Regions from separate parts of the Blastococcus sp. SYSU DS0619 genome, predicted to be linked through region 1. Evidence: predicted binding sites of a transcription regulator. Region 1 holds the regulator's gene; each other region holds the start of a gene.

What was found. The regulator LexA, encoded in region 1, represses DNA repair genes until DNA is damaged. The targets are predictions, from matches to a motif close to TCGAACANNTGTTCGA.
Region 2: ruvC (crossover junction endodeoxyribonuclease RuvC) is a predicted target of LexA. The motif match lies at 1,054-1,069, and genes of this name have one in related genera.
Region 3: dinB (DNA polymerase IV) is a predicted target of LexA. The motif match lies at 1,404-1,419, and genes of this name have one in related genera.

Annotation. Positions count from the first base shown of each region.
Region 1 covers NZ_JBJHAM010000021.1:45,848-48,108, reverse strand. The annotation lists gene ACI79T_RS18080 (LysM peptidoglycan-binding domain-containing protein) at 1-316, opposite strand, end outside; gene lexA (transcriptional repressor LexA) at 526-1,290, shown strand; gene ACI79T_RS18070 (hypothetical protein) at 1,295-2,261, opposite strand, start outside.
Region 2 covers NZ_JBJHAM010000001.1:112,718-114,978, reverse strand. The annotation lists gene ACI79T_RS00530 (L,D-transpeptidase family protein) at 16-969, shown strand; gene ruvC (crossover junction endodeoxyribonuclease RuvC) at 1,089-1,658, shown strand; gene ruvA (Holliday junction branch migration protein RuvA) at 1,655-2,261, shown strand, end outside.
Region 3 covers NZ_JBJHAM010000001.1:246,405-248,665, reverse strand. The annotation lists gene modA (molybdate ABC transporter substrate-binding protein) at 1-407, opposite strand, end outside; gene ACI79T_RS01155 (TOBE domain-containing protein) at 404-796, opposite strand; gene ACI79T_RS01150 (hypothetical protein) at 1,041-1,304, shown strand; gene dinB (DNA polymerase IV) at 1,448-2,261, shown strand, end outside.

The DNA.
Region 1 (2,261 bases):
CACCCAGGACCGCACTGACGAGTGCGACGACGGCCAGCGCGAGCAGCAGTGCCACGACCACCAGCAGCCGCCGGCCCCGTGCGGTGAGCCGCAGCGGTGGCAGCGCCGGCTCACCCCGCCGCTCCCCCGCAGTCCGCCGCACCCCGGCAGACCCGGGCGACGGCGCCGCCGGGGTGCCGGGCGGCGCGGGTGCGACCGCGTAGGCCCGCGGGACCGGCGGCAGCACGCGCAGGTGCCGCGCCGGCCGCGTCCCCGCCCGCCCCCCCGCCGCACCCGTCGTCTCCTCGCGCACCGACACCGTCGCACTGCTGGTCATCGCTTCCTGCCTCTCACCTGGCCGGATGCCCCCGGCCCGAACGTGTGTTCGATTCGAACGTCTGTCCGATGTCTACCGCACGGGTCCGACAGGAGCGACGCGACACGGGCGACTTTCGAACACCTGTTTGAACTGGCCGGCGATCGGCGCTACGGTCGCTGCGACGACCAGGGTCGATCAGCTGCGCAGGCAGCCGGCGAGGAGGAGACGTGGCGGACTCGAGCGGGACGTCCGGCGGCCGACGAGGGACCCGGGGCGCCGCCCCGGACACGGCCGACGCCTCGGCGTCCGTCCGCACCTTCCCGGACCGGACGGCCGACGGCGACGGCCTGACCCAGCGGCAGCGCCGGGTGCTGGAGGTCATCCGCGACTCGATCGACCGTCGCGGCTACCCGCCGTCGGTCCGGGAGATCGGCGAGGCCGTGGGCCTGTCGTCCGCCTCCTCGGTCGCGCACCAGCTGTCGGTCCTCCAGAAGAAGGGCTGGCTCCGCCGCGACCCGAACCGGCCCCGCGCCCTCGACGTGCGACTACCCGGCGACGCCGGCCGCGGCGTCGCGGCGGTCGAGCCCCCGGCGGTCGGGGACGGCGAGCGGGCCTCCGCACCGACGTACGTCCCCCTCGTCGGCCGGATCGCCGCCGGTGGTCCGGTGCTCGCCGAGCAGGCGGTGGAGGACGTCTTCCCGCTCCCCCGCGAGCTCGTCGGCGAGGGCACGGTGTTCATGCTCAAGGTGGCCGGGGACTCGATGGTCGAGGCGGCCATCTGCGACGGGGACTGGGTCGTCGTCCGCCAGCAGCCGACCGCCGAGAACGGCGAGATCGTGGCCGCCATGATCGACGGCGAGGCGACGGTCAAGACCTACAAGCGGCGCGACGGGCACGTGTGGCTGCTGCCGCACAACCCGGCCTACGAGCCCATCCCCGGCGACGAAGCGACGATCCTCGGCCGGGTCGTCTCGGTGCTGCGCCGGGTCTGACCGGTCAGGAACGGCGGCGCAGCCGACCGCCGAGCCAGACGACGACGGTGGCTACGGCGGCGGCGATCAGGGCGGCGGCGATCGGCGATCGGTCCGAACGCACCAGCTCGTCGAAGCCGGACAGCGGGTCCGCTGCCGGTGCCGCCGTCGGGACCGGGGCGCCGGCCGGCAGGGGCACCACGGTCACCGCACTCGGCAGCCCCTCGCTGGCGACCACGAGCGCACGCGAGTCGGTGGTGAAGCTGATCGCCTCCCCCTGGGGAGACTCCGGCAGCGCCACGCGGGTCGGCTCGCCGCCCAGTGCGCCGGCGATGTCCGATCCGGTCAGCGGCCACACGTAGGCATCGGTGTAGGTGCGCAGCGCCACGGCGTTGCCGTCCGACGCGACCGCCCCGCCGGTGATCATCAGCTGGCCGGCGCGGCCGACCGGGCCCCCCGGTGTGCCGGTGAGCGTCACGTTCACGGTGGCGACCTGCTCCATGGCCACCGTCCCGCCGTCGACGAGCGGCCCGCTGGGCCGGTACACCCCGCTGGACCCCAGGACCTCCTTGGTCACCACGTACGGCGTGCCGTCCGGCGCCATCAGCAGGCCCTCGGCGTCGTGTGCGCCGTCGGGGTAGGTCAGCCGGTGCAGCGCAGTCGTGCCGTCGGGGCGCAGGACGTGCAGTGCGACGGTTGCCCGGTCGGTGTTGTTGTCGCCGGTGTCGGCGATCCAGACGGCGCCGTCCGGGCCGACCGCCAGGTCTTCCGGGTCGTACGGGTCCACCGGGCCGGTCTGGACGTCGACGACCGCGCAGCCGCCGTCGAGCCCGTACACCGCGACCTGGTCGCCGCCGTCGTTGAGCGCCAGCATCTGCTCGCCCACGACCACCAGCCCGGACAGCTCGGCGAGCCGCGGGTCGGTGATCGAGCACCGCACCGTCGGGGCACCGTCCTCGGCGAGAGCCGCGCCCGGGCCCACGGTCACCAAC
Region 2 (2,261 bases), on a different contig from region 1:
CGCAGCCTGCGGGCGATGACCCTGGTGGCGGTCACCGCCCTGGCGCTGGGGGCGTGGTCGCCGGCCGCGCGGCCGTCGCCGGCCGTCGTGGTGGCTGCCGACGCGGTCGCCGGTCCGGCGGCCGGGTTCACGGCACCCGCGGCCGTGGACACCGGCCGGCTGGCCGTGGGGCTGCCCCGGGGCTACGACACGCAGGCCCGGCGCGCGGAGCGCGCCGCCGTCGAGGCCGAGGCCGCCGCCGCGGTACGGGCGGCCGCCGAGGCCCAGGCAGCCGCTGCGCGAGCGGCCGGAGCCGCCTCCACCGCGGCCGCTCCGGCTGCGGGCCGGTCGTCCGGGCGGACCGCGGCACCCTCCCCGGCGGCATCCTCCGCGCCGACCGGCGCCGCGTTGCCCCTGGGCGTCGACCCCGGCGGTTCCCGCCAGGTGGTCACCGTCGTCGCGCCGTCGTCGAGGTCGACCAGCGCCCAGCTCACCGCCTGGGAGCTGGGCCCGGCCGGCTGGACGCCGGTGCTCGGCCCGGTGACCGCCCGGATCGGCTCCTCCGGGGTGGGCGCGGCCAGCGAGACCAGCACCCGCACCCCGGCCGGGACGTACACCCTCACCGAGGCGTTCGGCCGCGCCGGCAACCCGGGCACGGCGTTGCCCTACCGGGTCGTCGACGGCGACGACTGGTGGGTCTCGGACGTGCAGAGCCCCCGGTACAACCAGTACGCGGAGTGCGCCCGCGGCACCTGCGACTTCGCCGAGGCGGCCAGCGAGAACCTCGCCGACGAGCTGGCCTACGCGCACGCCGTCGTCATCGACTACAACGGGGCGGGCACCCCCGGCGCCGGTTCGGCCTTCTTCCTGCACCTCAGCAACGGCGCTCCGACCGCCGGCTGCGTGGCCGTCGACGCGGGCAGCCTCACCGCCCTGCTGCGGTGGCTGGACCCGGCCGCGCGGCCGCTGATCGCCATCGGCGTCGGCTGAGGAGGCGCCGGCCGGCGGTCCGCGGTCGGCGAACTCGTCGCGGGCGTGTTGCGGCAGGTGCGTCTCCCGGTCGGTTAGCGTAGGTCGAACAGGCGTTCGGTTCGGCGGAAGGCTTCTCCATGCGGGTGCTCGGCATCGACCCGGGCCTCACCCGGTGCGGGTGGGGTGTGGTCGACGGGCGTCCCGGCGCACGTCCCACGGCGATCGGCGTGGGCGTGGTCCGTACCCTGCCGGAGCTGGACCTGGAGCTGCGGCTGCTCGAGCTGCACACCGCGGTGACGGCGCTGCTGCGGGAGCACCGACCCGACGTCGTGGCGATCGAGCGGGTCTTCACCCAGAACAACAAGGGCACCGCCACGGGGACGGCGCAGGCGGCCGGAGTGGCTGCGCTCGCCGCGGCGCAGGCCGACCGGCCGGTCGCCTGGCACACGCCCAGCGAGGTCAAGGCGGCCATCTCCGGCAACGGCCGCGCGGACAAGGAGCAGGTCACCCTCATGGTCACCCGGGTTCTCGGGCTTGCCGCCGCCCCCAAGCCGGCGGACGCCGCCGACGCGCTGGCGCTGGCGGTCTGCCACGCCTGGCGCGGTCCGGCCCAGCAGCGGCTGCGGACGGCGGCCATCGCCGGCGGCATCGGTGCGCCGGTGCGCGCCACGACCCTGCCGCGCTGGACGGGGGTGGCGGCCCGATGATCGCCAGCGTCCACGGCCGGGTGGCGGCGGTGGGGCCCGACGGTGCCGTCGTCGAGGTAGGCGGGATCGGGCTGTCGGTGCAGTGCACGCCCGGCACGATCGCCCGGCTGCAGGTGGGCGAGGCGGCCCGGCTGGCCACCAGCCTGGTCGTGCGCGAGGACTCGCTCACCCTGTACGGCTTCGCCGACGACGACGAGCGCCAGCTGTTCGAGCTGCTGCAGACGGCGAACGGCGTCGGCCCGCGGCTGGCCCAGGCGGTGCTGGCCATCCACCCGCCGCGGGAGGTCCGGCGGGCGGTGTCGATGGCCGACGTCAAGGCCCTCATGCAGGTGCCGGGCATCGGCAAGAAGGGCGCTGAGCGGCTCATCCTCGAGCTGCGCGACCGCCTCGGCTCGGCCAGCACCGACACCTCCCTCGACGCCCCGGCACCCGCCGGCCTGCCGGTCACCCCGGTGGCGCCGTGGCGCGACCAGCTGACGTCGGCCCTCGTGGGCCTGGGCTGGAGCGCCAAGGAGGCCGAGGGCGCGGTCACCCAGCTCGCCCCGGTGGCCGACGAGCAGATCGTCGCGACCGGCAGCGTCGAGGTCGCCGTCCTGCTGCGCC
Region 3 (2,261 bases), on a different contig from region 1:
CCGGCCGGGTTCTCCGCCGGCGTCACCAGCACCAGCGGGTTCTCCGCGAAGACCTCCGGATCGCCGACCAGCCCGGCGTCGGCCACCCGCGCCATCTGCGCCTCGTCCGCGGTGGCGAGCACGTCGGCCGGGGCGCCCTGCAGCACCTGGGCCGCCAGCGCGGAGCTGCCGGCGAAGCTGAACCGCACCTCCAGCTGCGGGTTGGCGCCCTCGAGCCGCTCCTCCAGCACGGTGAAGACGTCGGTGAGCGAGGCCGCCGCGAGCACGGTGAGCGTGCCCGTCAGGCCGGGATCGCCCGGGCCAGCCGGGCCCTCCTCCGCCACGCCCGGTGGCGCGTCGCCCTGCGGCGAACCGCAGCCGGCCAGCCCGAGGAGGCAGCCGACCAGCAGGACCGGCACCCGTCTCACGGCACGTCCACGCTGACCTGGGTGGCCTTGACCGTGGCCACCGCCCGCACCCCCGGCTCCAGGCCCAGCTCGTCGGCCGCCTCGCGGGACATCAGCGAGACCAGCCGGAACGGCCCGGCCTGCAGCTCCACCTGCGCCATCACGGTGTCGCGCACGACCCGGGTGACGATGCCGCTGAGCCGGTTGCGGGCGGACGACGGCGTCGTCCCCGGCTCCGGGGCGTCGCGCAGCTCGGTGGCGACCCGCGCGAGCTCGGCGCCGTCCACGACGGCCGGGCCAGCACCGTCCCGACGGGCGGTCAGCCGGCCGGCATCGATCCACCGGCGGACCGTGTCATCACTCACACCGAGCAGCGCGGCGGCCTCGGCGATGCGGTAGCTGGCAGGCACCGGCGCAGTCTAACTCCGCAGGCGCGGACAACGGCGGCCAATGCGTCCGCGTATGCGGATCGACGGATGTGGAATGACCCTGAGCGATACCCACCGGTCCGGGCGCCGACGCGCGAGCCGCCACATCGTTGCGCACATTGTTTCGTCACCAAGTCGTTACCACCGGATGCCGAATAGGGCGGGCCTGAGCGGACATGGAACAGGACCGACCGCAGATCCACCGCTTTCGAACGAGGGATACGACATGAACAAGCTCACCCGCGGTATCGCCGCTGCTTCCTTCTCCGGCTTCCTGGCCCTGGGCCTCGCGGCCTGCGGCGAGGAGGAGGGCACGGTCGAGGTCACCGAGACCGAGCAGCTCACGGAGACCGAGGAGCTCGAGACCGAGGTCACCGAGACCCTCGAGCCGACCGAGACCGAGACCTCGACCGAGGAAGAGGTCGTCGAGACCGAGACCGAGGTCGACACCGAGACCGAGACCGAGTTCGAGACCGAGACGAACAACTGACTCGGTGAGCACCGCCGCCACGTCGGCGGAGCAGCGGATCGGGGGGGGGGGGCCCCCCCCCCCCCCCCCCGCCGCTGACCGCTATCGTCGCCCCGTGGATCGAACACACGTTCGATCCACGGGGCGACGTGCTGGAGGTGGCCGTGGGGGAGAGTGCGCGTGCGGCCGGCTGCACCGTGCTGCACGTCGACATGGACGCGTTCTTCGCCAGCGTCGAGGTGCGCCGGCACCCGGAGCTGGCCGGCACGCCGGTGATCGTCGGCGGGGCCGGCAACCGGGGCGTGGTCACCTCGGCCACCTACGAGGCCCGGCGCTACGGGGTGCACGCGGCCATGCCCACCGCACGGGCGCTGCGGCTCTGCCCGACGGCGACGGTGCTGCCGGGTGACCTGGCGCTCTACACCGAGGTGTCCCGGGCGGTGATGGCGCTGTTCCGGTCGATCACCCCGCTGGTCGAGCCGCTCTCGCTGGACGAGGCGTTCCTCGACGTCTCGGGTGCCGGTCGCCGGCTGGGCGATGCCGCGGAGATCGGCGAGTACCTCCGCGCCCGGGTCTTCGACGAGCAGGGCATCACCTGCTCGGTCGGCGTCGCCGGCACCAAGTTCGTGGCGAAGCTGGCCTCCACCCGGGCCAAGCCCGACGGGCTGCTGGTCGTCCGGCCCTCCGAGGTCATGGGGTTCCTGCACCCGCTGCCGGTCGGCGCGCTGTGGGGCGTGGGTCCGAAGACGGAGGAGACGCTGCTGCGGCTGGGGCTGCGCACGGTGGGCGATCTGGCGCACGTGCCGGCGAAGACCCTGCAGCGGGCCCTCGGCGTGGCCGCGGGCGCCCACCTGCACGAGCTCGCCTGGGGGCGCGACCCCCGTCGGGTCGTCCCGGACGAACCCGAGCGCTCCACCGGCGCGGAGGAGACCTTCGCCACCGACGTCGACGACCCCGTGGTCGTCCACCGGGAGCTGC